One region of the Kosakonia calanthes genome, then DNA from elsewhere that is predicted to be linked to it. Evidence: predicted binding sites of a transcription regulator. Region 1 holds the regulator's gene; the other holds the start of a gene.

Region 1 (7,605 bases):
CTTAACGATACGGAAAGCTATTTCAACCGTGCGATTAAAGAAGCTGCTGCCAAAGGTGATATCGATAAGGCGTTGAAATTATTGAATGAAGCAGAACGTCTCGGGTCGAAAACTGCCCGCGCCACTTTTATCAGCAGTGTAAAAGGCAAGGGGTAATCTCTCCCCGCAATGTTGATATTTGCAGTAACTGGTGCGTCGCCTGACGCACCTTTTTTTCCGGCGCAGATGCGCGCTGTTGCGTATCTGTTGCGCTGATGAAAACTGAAAGAACTTTTCCCGCCACCCGTTTGCCTGTTCTGCGATACACTATTGCTACGTTATGTACCGGAGAGTAAGGCATGTCACATCCTGCGCTTACGCAATTGCGTGCGCTGCGCTACCTGGACGCAATCCCCGCGCTTGAACCACAACTGCTGGACTGGCTGTTGCTGGAAGATTCGATGACCAAACGTTTTGAGCAACAGGGCAAAAAGGTCAGCGTCACATTGATTCGCGAAGGTTTTGTCACGCCAGACGAGATTGAACAAGAGCGCGACCAACTGCCGAAAGAGCCGCGTTACTGGCTGCGGGAAATCATTCTTTACGCAGATGATGTTCCCTGGCTCGCCGGGCGTACAGTGGTGCCGGAATCGACACTCAGCGGCCCGGAGCTGGCGCTGCAACAATTGGGTAAAACGCCGCTGGGGCGATATCTCTTTACCTCTTCTACGCTAACGCGTGACTTTATTGAAATTGGACGTCATGAGCAGTTGTGGGGACGCCGTTCCCGCCTGCGTCTGGGCGGAAAACCGTTGCTACTGACCGAACTGTTTTTGCCTGCGTCGCCGCTGTACTGAGAGGAATAAAAAAATGGAGTGGAGTCTCACGCAGAATAAGCTGTTGGCCTTTCATCGCCTGATGCGTACAGACAAACCGATTGGTGCGTTGTTGTTGTTGTGGCCGACGCTGTGGGCGCTGTGGGTGGCTACGCCCGGCGTGCCGCCGTGGTGGATTTTGTTAGTGTTTGTCGCGGGCGTGTGGCTGATGCGTGCCGCGGGTTGCGTGGTCAATGATTACGCCGATAGAAAATTTGACGGTCACGTTAAGCGCACGGCGAATCGCCCGTTGCCCAGCGGTGCCGTGACAGAGAATGAAGCGCGGGCGCTGTTTATCGTGCTGGTGCTGCTGGCGTTTGCGCTGGTGCTTACCCTGAATGTGATGACCATCCTGCTTTCGGTTGCCGCACTAGCGCTGGCGTGGGTCTACCCGTTTATGAAGCGCTACACGCATCTGCCGCAGGTGGTGCTGGGCGCGGCGTTTGGCTGGTCGATTCCGATGGCCTTCGCCGCCGTGAGTGAATCGGTGCCGCTGAGTTGCTGGGTAATGTTCCTCGCCAATATTCTGTGGGCGGTGGCTTACGACACGGAGTACGCGATGGTCGATCGCGATGATGACCTGAAGATTGGCATCAAATCGACGGCGATTTTGTTTGGTCGCCACGACAAGCTGATTATCGGTATTTTGCAGGCTATGGTGATGGCTCTGATGGCGGCGATTGGCTGGCTGAACGGGCTGGGTTGGATCTATTACACAACGGTGCTGGCGGCGGGCGCGCTGTTTGTTTACCAGCAGGTGCTGATTGCGGGCCGCGAACGCGATGCCTGTTTTAAAGCATTTTTGAACAATAACTACGTTGGGCTGGTGCTGTTTTTAGGGCTGGCGTTGAGCTACCTGCGCTGATTTAACGCTGTTTTGTGTTGCATGCCGGATGGCGGCTATGCCTTATCCGGCCGACAAAACCTCATTGGCCCGGTAAACATAGCGCCACCGGGCCATGGGTTATCACGCTTCTGCTTGTGTCGCGCTCTCAATCGTCAAACGCACATCCGACGTCATCAACTCTGCCAACATCTGATATACAGCTAACGTCCGCGACGGATCGGCATCGCCGGTATCGCTGATGTAGCCTTCATCGCGCAGCGTCAACACCAGCGTACTGAACACCGCTTTATCGAAGAATTCCGGCGCGTTGATGCCATGCAGCACCGACAAACGCTGAGCCAGCGTACGGCTCTCTTTCTCCAGTGTACTGCGGTTCATTGACGGGGTCGCACTCAGCAGCCAGAAGGTAATGGCGTAACGCTGCAAGGTTTCGCGCGCGCCAGCCGCCAGCAACTGCAAGGTGCGGGAATGCGCCGGGTTGATGCTCAGGCGATCCTCTTTGATGATGATCAGACCCTGGCGCAGCAACTCTTGTGTCAGGTTCTCCAGTACTTCCGCCAGCTCTGCTTTTTCCCAACGCAGGAACAGCTCGGCTTTTAACATCGGATAGAGCAACTCGACGTAGCGCAGGATCTCACTGCGGGAAATCGCGCGATGCTGAGTCACAATGGCTGCTACCAGCGATGGCAGCATCAGCATGTGTGCGATGTTGTTGCGGTAATAAGTCATCAGCACTGCCTGCTCGCGCGGCAGAATGATGATATCGCCGATGGTGTCTTTCTCGACCTCGAACTTGTTCATCTGCAGCGCGTGATCGATAAGCTGTGCCGCGCTGGCGGCCGGGGCCGTTGAATCCGGGGAATACGGCACGTTACGCATCAAATCGAGGTAGCAATTGAGCTGTTCGGTCAGTTGCTCGCGGGTCAGCGAACGCTGACGCGATGCCAGCAGCGCCGTACAACACAGGTTCATGGCGTTCGCCGCGCCCGCGTTATTAATGCGCACCATCAGATCGGCGGCAATGTTATTCACCGTTGGCGTCAGCCATGCCGGGCGGATAGCTTCAATCGGATCGATCGATTCGCGCCACTCCGGCACATGGTGGTTCAGGTAGTTCATCAACGGAATAGGCTCGCCGAAGTTCACATACCCCTGACCCAGGTTACGCAGCTTGCTCAGGCCGCGCACCATCTGCAACAGGCTCTCTTTCTCTTTGGTCGCGCCGCGCAGTTCTTTGGCGTAGGTCCCGACTTCCATCACATGCTCATAGCCGATATAAATCGGCACCAGCGTGATGGGGCGCGTGCCGCCGCGCAGCATCGCCTGGATAGTCATCGACAGCGTACCGGTTTTCGGATCCAGCAAACGCCCGGTGCGTGAACGACCGCCTTCGACGAAATATTCCACCGAATAACCGCGGCTGAACAACTCGCCCAGATATTCGCGGAACACCGTGGAATAGAGCTTGTTGCCTTTAAAGGTACGGCGAATAAAGAAGGCGCCCAGGCGGCGGAAAATCGGCCCGGCGGGCCAGAAATTCAGGTTGATACCGGCGGCAATATGCGGCGGCACCAGCCCCTGGTGATAGAGCACGTACGAGAGCAGCAGATAGTCCATATGGCTGCGGTGGCAGGGCACATAGACAATTTCGTGGCCATCGTGCGCTAGCTGACGCACGCGCTCGGCGTTATGCACGTTGATGCCCTGATAGAGACGGTTCCAGGTGAAGCCAAGGATACGGTCGGTCAGGCGAATCATCTCGTAGGAGAAGTTGGCGGCAACCTCTTCCATCAAGGCGATGGCGTTTTGCTGCGCTTTATCATGAGAGATTTTTTTGCTGCGCGCTTCATCTTCGACCGCGCGGGCAATCGCTTTGGACGAAAGCAGTTTATTGAACAGATCCTGGCGTGCCGGCAGGCGAGGGCCAACCGCAGCCAGGCGTTGACGGGCGAAGTGCATACGCGCCACGCGCGCCAGTTTCTGCGCGATGATTTTATCCGTGCCGTGTTCGGTCGCCATACGGCGCAGCGAAACCGGCGGAGAGAAACGCACAAAGCTGTCGCGGCCAAGCCAGGAGACAGCAAAGAATTTTTGGATGCCATTCAGCATGCGTAACGGCGGGTTGATTTCGCCTTTTTCACGCCCTGGCGAGCGGCCAAACATCACCGACACCGGCACCATTTGCACATCCAAATCAGGATGGCTGCGGTGCAAATCCAGGTAGTCGTGAAACAGTTTGATCGACTCTTCTTTCGGCGTGTAATAGGTGAATACACGCGGGCCGCCGTGGATAAACACGAAACGTGGTAACAGCGCGCCGTCGATTTCCAGCGGTTCCAGGGGATCGGGCAATTCATGTGCCAGACACTGAGCGCGCAAAGTCATCAAGTCAGCCTTAGAGTTATAAGGCAACACGTACATGATGGGACGTGATGTATCGAGACCCAGTTCCTGTGCAGGTTCTGCAGGAATCGATTTACTTTTTACCAGCACGCTTAATGGTAAATTCAGTAATTTGTAGTAAATTCGTGGCCAGCCGGACATAAAGGATGTAAAGCCTCTGGTTAATAGTGCCATTGCGCCGCAAGAATATCAGAAAGCGCGCATAATTTCTGTTGTACTGCTACGCGCTTGCGTAGACATTGACGCTTAATTTTTAAAAAGGTTCTTTTAATGGCCAATAATAGCACCGGACTCACCCGGATCATTAAAGCCGCGGGATATTCCTGGAAAGGTATACGTGCCGCCTGGATCAATGAAGCCGCATTTCGACAGGAGGCGGTGGCGGTCATTCTGGCTATTATTATTGCCGCCTTTTTGGATATCGACGCGATAACCCGTGTCCTGTTAATTGGCTCCGTTACGCTGGTGATGATTGTCGAAATCCTCAATAGCGCCATCGAAGCGGTGGTCGACCGTATAGGTTCTGAATTCCATGAGCTTTCCGGCCGGGCAAAAGATATGGGGTCGGCGGCGGTGCTGATGTCGATTCTACTGGCGCTGTTTACCTGGATCTCGCTGCTTTGGTCGCATTTTCGATAGGGGTTCCATAATTCGATAACGCCCTGGTTTTTTACTTAATTTTGGTTTCAAAATCGCCGTTAACTGTATATACTCACAGCATAACTGTATATACACCCAGGGGGCGGGATGAAAGCATTAACGGCCAGGCAGCAAGAGGTGTTCGATCTTATTCGCGATCGTATCACCCAAACCGGTATGCCACCGACGCGTGCGGAAATCGCACAGCAATTGGGGTTCCGTTCCCCAAATGCAGCCGAAGAACACCTTAAAGCGCTGGCACGCAAAGGGGTGATCGAAATCGTATCTGGCGCATCACGTGGTCTTCGCCTGCTGGTGGAAGAAGAAAATGATGCCGGGCTGCCGCTGATTGGTCGCGTCGCTGCGGGTGAACCGCTGCTGGCGCAACAGCATATCGAAGGCCACTATCAGGTCGATCCCAGCCTTTTTAAACCGCATGCGGATTTCCTGCTGCGCGTTAGCGGTATGTCGATGAAAGATATCGGTATTATGGACGGCGATCTGCTGGCGGTGCATAAAACGCAGGATGTACGTAACGGCCAGGTGGTTGTGGCGCGTATCGAAGACGAAGTAACCGTTAAGCGCCTGAAAAAGCAGGGCAACACCGTTGAACTGTTACCGGAAAACACCGACTTTTCCCCAATTGTTGTCGACCTGCGCGATCAAAACTTCACCATTGAAGGGCTGGCGGTTGGCGTCATCCGCAACGGTGAATGGCTGTAACGCCCACTTTCTCTGCTGCGGTGCAGTATTTCGCGCCGCAGCGTCATTCTATTCTCATCCATTAACGCTCATGCTATGCCGCTGCTGACCGCATCCGACAAAGCTCTGTGGCGGCTCGCGCTGCCCATGATCTTCTCTAACATCACTGTCCCACTGTTGGGGCTGGTGGATACCGCTGTTATTGGGCATCTCGATAGTCCCGTTTATCTCGGCGGCGTGGCGATTGGCGCAACGGCAACCAGCTTCTTATTTATGCTGCTGCTGTTTCTGCGCATGAGCACGACCGGTCTTACCGCTCAGGCTTTCGGCGCGAAAAACGCCTTCGCGCTAGCGCGCGCACTTGTGCAGCCTCTTTTACTGGCACTTGGCGCGGGTGTTCTGATTGTTTTGCTACGCACACCCCTTATCGATCTTGCTTTGCATATCACCGGCGGAAGCGAGGCTGTGTTATTTCAGGCGCGGCGTTTTCTTGAAATTCGCTGGCTCAGTGCGCCCGCGTCGCTGGGGAATCTGGTGCTGCTCGGCTGGCTACTTGGTGTGCAGTATGCCCGCGCACCGGTGATCCTGCTGGTGGTGGGCAACGTCTTCAATATCGTGCTCGATTTATGGCTGGTTATGGGTCTGCATATGAATGTGCAGGGCGCGGCGCTCGCCACGGTGATTGCCGAATATGTGACGTTTGCTATCGGGTTGCTGATGGTCTGGCAGGTGTTGCAGCGGCGGGGCATCGCGTTGTCGATGCTAAAAAATGCCTGGCGCGGTGGTGTCCGGCGTTTGCTGGCGCTGAACCGCGACATCATGTTGCGCTCGCTGTTGCTGCAACTCTGCTTCGGTTCGATAACAGTGTTGGGTGCGCGTCTTGGCAGTGAGACGGTCGCCGCCAATGCGGTGCTGATGATGTTTCTGACCTTCACCGCCTATGCGCTGGACGGCTTTGCTTACGCGGTTGAAGCGCATTCCGGGCAGGCTTACGGTGCGCGCGATGGCAGCCAGTTGCTGCATATCTGGCGAGCCGCATGCCGTCAGGCCGGGCTTGTCGCCGTGGCTTTCGCCGCCGTTTATGCGCTGGCGGGCAAGCCGATCATTGCGCTATTAACCTCTTTGCCAGAGCTGCAACAGCTCGCCGGGCATTACCTGATCTGGCAAGTTGTTCTGCCGCTGGTGGGTGTGTGGTGTTATTTGTTAGATGGCATGTTCGTTGGCGCCACGCGCGCCGCTGAGATGCGAAACAGTATGGCGATCGCCGCGGCGGGTTTTGCCGTCACGCTTCTGACAGTACCTGTGCTTGGCAACCACGGTTTATGGTTATCGCTGGCCGTGTTTCTGGCGTTGCGCGGCCTGACGCTTGCGCTGGTGTGGCGACGTCACTGGCGTAATGGCAGCTGGTTTGCCGCTGTCGACCACTCTTGATCACGCTTTTTCTCGACTCGCACTCACTATTTCTTGTCGTTTGGATGGGTGAAGATTCCGAATATGAAACATTATGCGGAATCCTTAACTACAATAATCATTACGTTCAGCACAACGAGAACGTTATTTTTAACCGAACGATAAGGAGTCAACTATGAATAAAGACGAAGTCGGCGGTAACTGGAAACAGTTCAAAGGTACTGTTAAAGAGAAATGGGGCAAACTCACCGATGACGATATGACGGTCATCGAAGGTAAACGTGAGCAGCTGGTTGGTAAAATCCAGGAGCGTTACGGTTACGCAAAAGATCAGGCGGAGAAGGAAGTTACGGATTGGGAAACGCGTAACGATTACCGCTGGTAGCAAGCACTCCCCCTCAAAGTGTTAAGTTTTAAAGGCTACCCTGCCCGAAGGTACAAGGATGTACCATCCCTTATCTCCCTTTATCTTTCACGTTTTATCGGCGTTTGCTGCACTTACTCACACGGGTCACATACTGATGTATGCTCCCCAATCCCTTTATCTTTCACGTTTTTTCTGCGTTGGCTACGCTTACTCACAAGAGTCACATACTTGAGTATGCTCCTCTTGATTCGTGCGCTTGCCGCCTTGCTAAAACGCGAAATCTTTCGGGATATAGAAAGTGAAAGACGCGAAAAGCGAAAAATAATAGAAGAAAATAAGTAGTTAGCGTGGTTTCTTTTTAACTTGAATGCTGTGGTCATGCT
Region 2 (7,605 bases), 1.2 Mb from region 1:
CGCTGGAAACGCAGGCGGAGTGGCTGCTGGTGGAAGGGGCGGGCGGCTGGTTTACCCCGCTTTCTGACACCTTCACGTTCGCCGATTGGGTCGTGCAGGAACAATTGCCGGTGATTCTGGTGGTGGGCGTGAAGCTGGGTTGCATCAACCATGCGATGTTAACGGCGCAGGCGGTTCGCCAGGCGGGCTTAACGCTGGCGGGCTGGATTGCGAATGATGTGGTGAAACCGGGTAAACGTCATGCTGAATATTTGGCAACGCTTCGGCGCGTGATGCAGGCTCCGCTGATTGGCGAAATCCCCTGGTTTGCCCACGCGCCTGAACAGGAAAAAACAGGCCATTATCTTGATCTCAGCGTACTGACTCCGGCGACATCCAGTGCGCCAGCATCGGCTCATCCAACTGTGTAATCTCGCCTTCGGCGACGTTGCGCCCGCGATGTAACAAACAGAAGCGATCGGCAACCCGGCGGATAAACGACAAGTGCTGCTCCGCCAGCAGAATGGTCATGCCGAAGTCCTGATTAAGCCGCACGATCAGGTTGCCAAGTTTATGGATAAACGCCTGGCCTAGCCCGCGCGTCGGTTCATCCAGAATCAGTAGCCGCGGGCGAGTGATCAGCGCGCGCGCCATCGCCAGTTGCTGCTGGTTGTCGTCGGACAACTGCGCGCCGCGTACCTGGCGCAGACCATAGAGTTCCGGGAACAGATCGTAAATGTCCCGGCTCATGGTGCTGCCCGGTTCGCTGGCGGCGAGCATGGCGACATGCAGGTTTTCCTCGACGCTCAATTGCGAAAAGATCCGCCTGTCCTGTGGAACATAACCAATTCCCACCGCGCTGCGGTGCTCGGCTTGCAACGTCAGCAAGTCGCGCGGCGGCCCGCCCGCTTCCTGCCAAATCATGCTGCCGCTTTCCACGGGTAAATAGCCGGTAATGCAATTGACCAGCGTGGTTTTACCCATGCCTGGCAGGCCGATGACAGAAGTACATACGCCGGGGGTGAGATCGAGGTCGACGTCCCATAAGGTATGTTGGTTGCCGTAATACTGATTAACTGCACGTAAGCTCAACATTGTCCGCTCCTTGTTCGGATCTGATGACAAGGGAGATTTGCAAAAGGCTTGCCAGAACCTAAAAAGAAGCTTTTTTTCGGATACGGCTGAGAAAACGCATGATTAAAACGTGATGCGCATTGATCCCAGGTAAAAATTCTGCACTTTGCCAGTGCTTCGCGTGGCGAATTGTGGTGCAGGAAAGATGCGAAGTGTGAGAATGATCGCATGCCGATCCCGCGCTTCGTTAGCTGATAATTATCAAAAAGAAGTGATAAAAATTTTTTAGCCGACCGTTTCTGGGACGAAATGGGATTTTCCCGGAAGGCGGGGTGTCCGGCCTGGCGGCAGTTATCCACTATTCCTGTGGATAACCTTGTGTATTAGAGTTAGAAAACGCGCGGCAAGCGAGAAAGGACGCGGCTTGCGCCAGAATTGATGCGAAACACGGCTTTTAAATTTAACTCTTTATAATCAGCAAGTTATATAAAATCAATGCCTGTAAGAAAAGTGTCACCGATTGCCACAAAACTTTCTTAAGCTATCTTGACAAATGTTAAAAGAGGAAAAATTCTGGGGATAACCTCAAAGACAGAGTGTTTCGTCTTGTCCGCATTGAAATTTCAGGAGCGAAGCCGCGCCTTAAGGGGGCGTAGAACATATTGGCTAATCCGCTACTGTTTTTTCATCCAGTATTCGTGGTTGGCAAATACGAGCATGGTGAGTAAAATGTGTTACCTGCTCGCTCATTCCTTCATCAGGTAGCCTTTCATGAGTAAACCGTTCAAATTGAATTCCGCTTTTCGCCCTTCAGGCGATCAGCCAGAAGCTATCCGTCGCCTCAAGGAAGGCCTGGAAGACGGTCTCGCGCACCAGACGTTGCTCGGGGTAACGGGTTCAGGGAAGACATTCACCATCGCTAATGTGATTGCCGACCTGCAACGCCCGACGATGGTGCTGGCACCCAACAAAACGCTGGCTGCCCAGTTGTATGGCGAAATGAAGGAGTTTTTCCCGGACAACGCGGTGGAATATTTCGTCTCTTACTACGACTATTATCAGCCGGAAGCCTATGTCCCGAGTTCGGACACTTTTATCGAAAAAGATGCCTCGGTGAACGAACACATCGAACAGATGCGTTTATCCGCCACCAAAGCGCTGCTCGAACGCCGCGACGTCATTGTGGTGGCCTCAGTTTCCGCTATCTACGGTCTGGGCGATCCGGATCTGTATCTGAAGATGATGTTGCACCTGACCAAAGGGATGATCATCGATCAGCGCGCGATCCTGCGCCGCCTGGCGGAACTGCAATATACCCGTAACGATCAAGCCTTCCAGCGCGGTACCTTCCGCGTGCGCGGCGAAGTGATCGATATCTTCCCAGCGGAATCGGACGATTTGGCGCTGCGCGTCGAACTGTTTGATGAAGAGGTGGAACGCCTCTCACTGTTCGACCCGCTGACTGGCCATATTGAATCGGCCGGCATCCAGCGCTTCACCATCTACCCTAAAACGCACTACGTGACGCCACGCGAGCGTATTGTGCAGGCGATGGAAGAGATCAAAGATGAGCTGGCCGAGCGCCGCAAATCGCTGCTGGCGAACAATAAGCTGCTGGAAGAGCAGCGCCTGAGCCAGCGCACGCAATTCGATCTGGAGATGATGAACGAGCTGGGTTATTGCTCGGGAATCGAAAACTACTCCCGGTATCTCTCCGGGCGCGGGCCGGGCGAGCCGCCGCCAACGCTGTTCGATTACCTGCCCGCCGATGGCTTGCTGGTGATTGATGAATCCCACGTTACGATCCCGCAAATCGGCGGTATGTTCCGCGGTGACCGGGCGCGCAAAGAGACGCTGGTAGAGTACGGTTTCCGTTTGCCGTCGGCGCTTGATAACCGCCCGCTGAAATTCGAAGAGTTTGAAGCGCTGGCGCCGCAGTCGATTTATGTTTCAGCCACGCCGGGTAACTACGAACTGGAGAAATCCGGTGACGAAGTGATCGACCAGGTGGTGCGCCCGACCGGTCTGCTCGATCCGATTATCGAAGTGCGTCCGGTTGCTACGCAAGTTGACGATTTGCTGTCGGAAATCCGCAAACGCGTGGAGATCAACGAGCGCGTGCTGGTCACCACGCTCACCAAACGCATGGCGGAAGATTTAACTGAATATCTGGAAGAGCACGGCGAGCGGGTGCGCTACCTGCACTCGGATATCGATACCGTCGAGCGTATGGAAATCATCCGCGATTTGCGCCTCGGTGAGTTTGATGTGCTGGTGGGCATCAACTTGCTGCGTGAGGGGCTGGATATGCCGGAAGTGTCGCTGGTGGCGATTCTTGATGCGGACAAAGAAGGCTTCCTGCGTTCCGAACGTTCGTTGATTCAGACCATCGGTCGTGCGGCGCGTAACATCAACGGTAAAGCGATTCTGTACGGCGATAAGATCACGCCGTCGATGGCGAAAGCGATTAGCGAAACCGAACGTCGCCGCGAGAAACAGCACAGCTATAACGTCGAGCACGGCATTACGCCGCAGGGCCTGAACAAGAAAGTGGTGGATATTCTGGCGATGGGCGAAGGGTTGGCAAAAACGCGCGCGAAAGGGCGCGGAAAATCGCGTACGCCTGCACAGGTTGAAGCCGCTGAAATGGCGCTGACGCCGAAAGCATTGCAGCAGAAAATCCACGAGCTGGAAGGGCAGATGATGCAGCATGCGCAGAATCTGGAGTTCGAAGAGGCGGCGAAAGTGCGCGATCAGCTTCATCAACTGCGCGACCTGTTTATTGCCGCGTCTTAATGTCCGCTTAATATTGCTTTGTCAGACTCTCTTTCGTTTTCCGGGAGGAGAGTCTGATGCAACAAATCAATATTCGTGAGTTTCTCGCCGTCGCTTTCGCGCTGGCATTAGTGATTGGCTTCACTCATCTTTGGGTGCTGAGCTACTGACAATACCTCTGTCAGGCGAGTTAAAGTTAACCCAGGCCCGCACGCCAGTTTGTTTCAGGCGGTTGTGCAGGAAAAATTGCGCATCATGCAGTTGCGCAATCCTTGAGACAATACTTAACCCCAGACCAGTGCCGCCATAGCGGCTATCCATTCGCACAAACGCCTTACTCAGCTCACCACTGCGGCTTTCGTCGATACCTGGCCCTTCGTCTTCCACGGCGAGTATCGGCGTTACAGCGCGTTCTACGCGCACGGTAATGGTCGATCCTACCGGGCTGTAGCGATGCGCATTCTCCACCAGGTTTCTTAGAAGCAACCGCAACAGCGTGGCATCGCCTGAAACCGCCCTGTCTTCGTCTTCCACCTGCACAACAAGCTTTTGTTCGCGTGCAGCCAGCATCGTTTCCAGTTCGCCAGCCATCGGCGTTACCACATCGTCCAGCAGCATCACTTGCTGGTAACTACCCGCCGAAAACGACTGCCCGACGCGGGCCAGTAGCAGCAACTGCGCAATGTTTTCCGTCATTTGATCGAGGCGCTGGACCAGCGGCTCGACATTCACTCCGCTGGTTTTTGCCATCAATTCCAGATGCAACCGCAGCCCGGCGAGCGGTGTGCGTAATTCATGCGCAACATCGGCGGTAAACAGCCGTTCCCGATCGAGGGTCAAGGTCAGCCGGGAAACCAGTTCGTTAATTGAGGAGGTCACCGCTTCCACTTCGCTGACGCTGTGGTTCAGGGTGATCGGTTGTAAATTATTCGGCGTGCGTTTATTCAGCTCGCGCTGCAATTCCGACAGCGGTCGGGTAATGGCTTTCACCGCCTGCATACAGAGCAGCAGCGCCAGGCCGATAATCAGTAAGCTTGGCACCAGCAAGCTGGCGACCGCTTCGCGCACTTCATGTTCGATATGTTTGCGGTTGTTATGGTTATGAACCGCGCTTTGCACCAGCAACTGGATCTGCTCTTCGCTTTCGTGCCAGAGCCAGAAGACGCTGACCAACTGGCAAAACACCAGAATGCCGCCGATGGTCAGCAGCAGCCGGTTGCGCATGCTCCAGTGCCTGAAATTGAATAGCGCCATCAGTCAGTCCTTGTCCTGCGGTTGCACCAGCATATAACCGAACCCACGCACCGTGCGGATGCGCGATTTGCCGATTTTTTCCCGCAGGTTGTGAATATGCACTTCCAGCGTGTTGGTCGACGGTTCGTTATCCCAGTTGTAGATATCGTTGTAGAGAATTTCCCGGTGCACCGGGCTGTCGGCTTTCAGCATCAGCCGTGATAACAGGGCGTACTCCTTCGGCGTCAACTCCAGCAATTGCCCCTCCAGCCACGCCTGGCGGCGGGTGACATTCAAGGTCAAATTACCATGCGTGATTTCGTTATCGCCCTGATTATGATGGCGGCGCAGCAATGCGCGGATGCGGGCATTCAGTTCGTCGAGGGCAAACGGTTTAACCAGGTAATCATCCGCGCCGGTATCCAGCCCGGAAATGCGATCTTCAATGGTATCGCGGGCGGTCAGGATCAGCACCGGCTGGGTATATTTTTCCCGTCGTAACCGGGTGAGCAGGTGCAAACCGTCTTCGTCGGGTAAACCCAAATCGAGCACGATCAAGCTGTAATGGCCGTTCGCCAGGCAAAGTGCCGCTTCGTGTGCGGTGGAGACGCCATCGCAGGCGTAACCTTCACTTTGCATCGCCAGAATCAAGCCCTGCAACAGCAGGGCATCGTCTTCAATCACCAGAATCTTCATTTAGCCTGCTCCCGGCACGGCGTTAAAATATCGTCTTCAGCGCGGTACTCTTTTGTGCTGACGCCCAATAGACCCAACATCGTCGGGAAAAGATTATCCTGCGAAACCTGCTTTTCGCGCGCATTTTTTTGCAAACACTGGTTGTTGATGGCGTAACGTTTTTGATAATCCTCAGATAACCAAATCAGCAGCGGTACATGTTTTTGCGTTTCAGGCGCAATGGAGTAGGGCAAACCATGCAAATAGACGCCATTTTCACCCAGCGATTCCCCATGATCGGAGAGGTACACCAGGCTGGTAGTGAACTTATCCTGCTTCGACTGCAGCAATTTAATCGCTTTATCAACAATATAGTCGACATACAAAATCGTGTTGTCGTAGGTATTCACCAGTTGTTGCTGCGAACAAGTCTGTATTTCGTTGGTATCGCAGGTCGGCGTGAATTTGCGGAACTGCGGCGGATAACGGTTGTAATAGGTTGGCCCGTGGCTGCCGATGGTATGTAAAACAATTAGCCCATCGCCCTGCAATTTATCGATATCACTGGCGAGGTCGTGGAATAAAATTTCGTCCTGGCATTCGCCTTTAATGCAGTAATCCGCCAGGTTTAATTGCGTCATATCTTTATGTGGCACGCGGTCGCACACGCCTTTACAACCGCCGTCGTTTTCATTCCACTGCACCTGAATTCCCGCGCGTTGAATAATATCCAGCAACCCTTCCTGATGATGCGCAAGCTGGTCATCGTAATGCGCGCGCGTCATCCCGGAAAACATGCAAGGCACGGAAACAGCGGTGGCGGTACCGCAGGACGTGGTGTTCGGGAAATAGACAACATTGTCCTGTTTCAATAACGGATTCGTTTCACGCGCATACCCGCCGAGGGAAAAATCGGCCGCGCGCGATGTTTCACCCAATACTAAAATCGTCAGGTTTTTGCGCGGGCCGTTTTGCATTTCCGGGCGCTGGTGCGCATCTTCACCGATTTTCACCAGCGGCAGGTTGTCCATACGGTTATGGGAATACCACGACAAGGACGCGGCAATAGAATTGGACGGGCTAAGGGATTTCACCAGTTCTTTATTGTTGCGAAACAGCGAGGCGTAATCTTTATAAAACAGCAGCGCGACAGCAACGATAATCAGCGCGGAAATCACCACACTCGCAATGCGCAGCGAAATAGTGCGTAACGCGGAACGGCTGGGTTTAATTTTGATCCACCAGGCGACGATCACCGGCAAAAGTGCGGTGAATAACAGCGTCAGCACCATGTTGGTCGACATCAGCGCGAAACTTTCTGCCGCCGTGGTGTCGAGAATATTGGTGATCATCGAGCGGTCAATAATAATACCGAACGTCGAAATGAAATATTGCGCCGCGGCGCTGACCAGTACAAACAGCGTAATGACCAACCGGTCGAGGCGAATAAACGAGGCCAGGCAGAGCACAATATTAATGACGCTGAAAGCGACCAGCGGCATCGAAAGAAACACCAACCAGTTATGCAGTGTGTTCACCGGCAATAAGGTAAATGCCTGGCGATAAAAGGCGATATTCAGGCCCAGTGCGATGATCAGCGTAAAAAGATAAATAAAAAGAAGGCGGCTCAACGCGGGCCGACGAAGATGAAGCATGCGCATATTCAGATCCTGCAATGAAAGTAGCGCTATGCTGACAGCCGTTTTTTAAGACAACCTTAAGAACTTAAGAAAACCGCGGCGGACCGGAAATGCCCGCCTACGGGTTAACCAAGCTGCTGAACCGCTTTTTCCAGTGCGTTGTGCAGCAAATGGCGGTCGTGACGATAGGGAATATCGCTCGCTTCTAACACTTCCTGAATGATCAGCC

Evidence for each region. Region 1 encodes LexA, which represses DNA repair genes until DNA is damaged. Its sites were predicted from a motif close to TNCTGTATGTACATACAGNA; they were not measured.
Region 2: a site for LexA is predicted at 1,729-1,748, ahead of uvrB (excinuclease ABC subunit UvrB). Genes of this name have one in related genera too.

What each region holds. Positions count from the first base shown of each region.
Region 1 covers NZ_CP151800.1:4,411,327-4,418,931, reverse strand. Annotated here, with positions in the region: gene malM (maltose operon protein MalM) at 1-156, shown strand, start outside; gene ubiC (chorismate lyase) at 339-836, shown strand; gene ubiA (4-hydroxybenzoate octaprenyltransferase) at 850-1,719, shown strand; gene plsB (glycerol-3-phosphate 1-O-acyltransferase PlsB) at 1,822-4,245, opposite strand; gene AAEY27_RS20640 (diacylglycerol kinase) at 4,375-4,743, shown strand; gene lexA (transcriptional repressor LexA) at 4,852-5,466, shown strand; gene dinF (MATE family efflux transporter DinF) at 5,542-6,876, shown strand; gene AAEY27_RS20625 (CsbD family protein) at 7,031-7,240, shown strand; gene zur (zinc uptake transcriptional repressor Zur) at 7,565-7,605, opposite strand, start outside.
Region 2 covers NZ_CP151800.1:3,201,256-3,208,860, reverse strand. Annotated here, with positions in the region: gene bioD (dethiobiotin synthase) at 1-410, shown strand, start outside; gene AAEY27_RS15030 (ABC transporter ATP-binding protein) at 352-1,074, opposite strand; gene uvrB (excinuclease ABC subunit UvrB) at 1,825-3,849, shown strand; gene pmrB (two-component system sensor histidine kinase PmrB) at 3,970-5,082, opposite strand; gene pmrA (two-component system response regulator PmrA) at 5,086-5,757, opposite strand; gene eptA (phosphoethanolamine transferase EptA) at 5,754-7,397, opposite strand; gene yvcK (uridine diphosphate-N-acetylglucosamine-binding protein YvcK) at 7,502-7,605, opposite strand, start outside.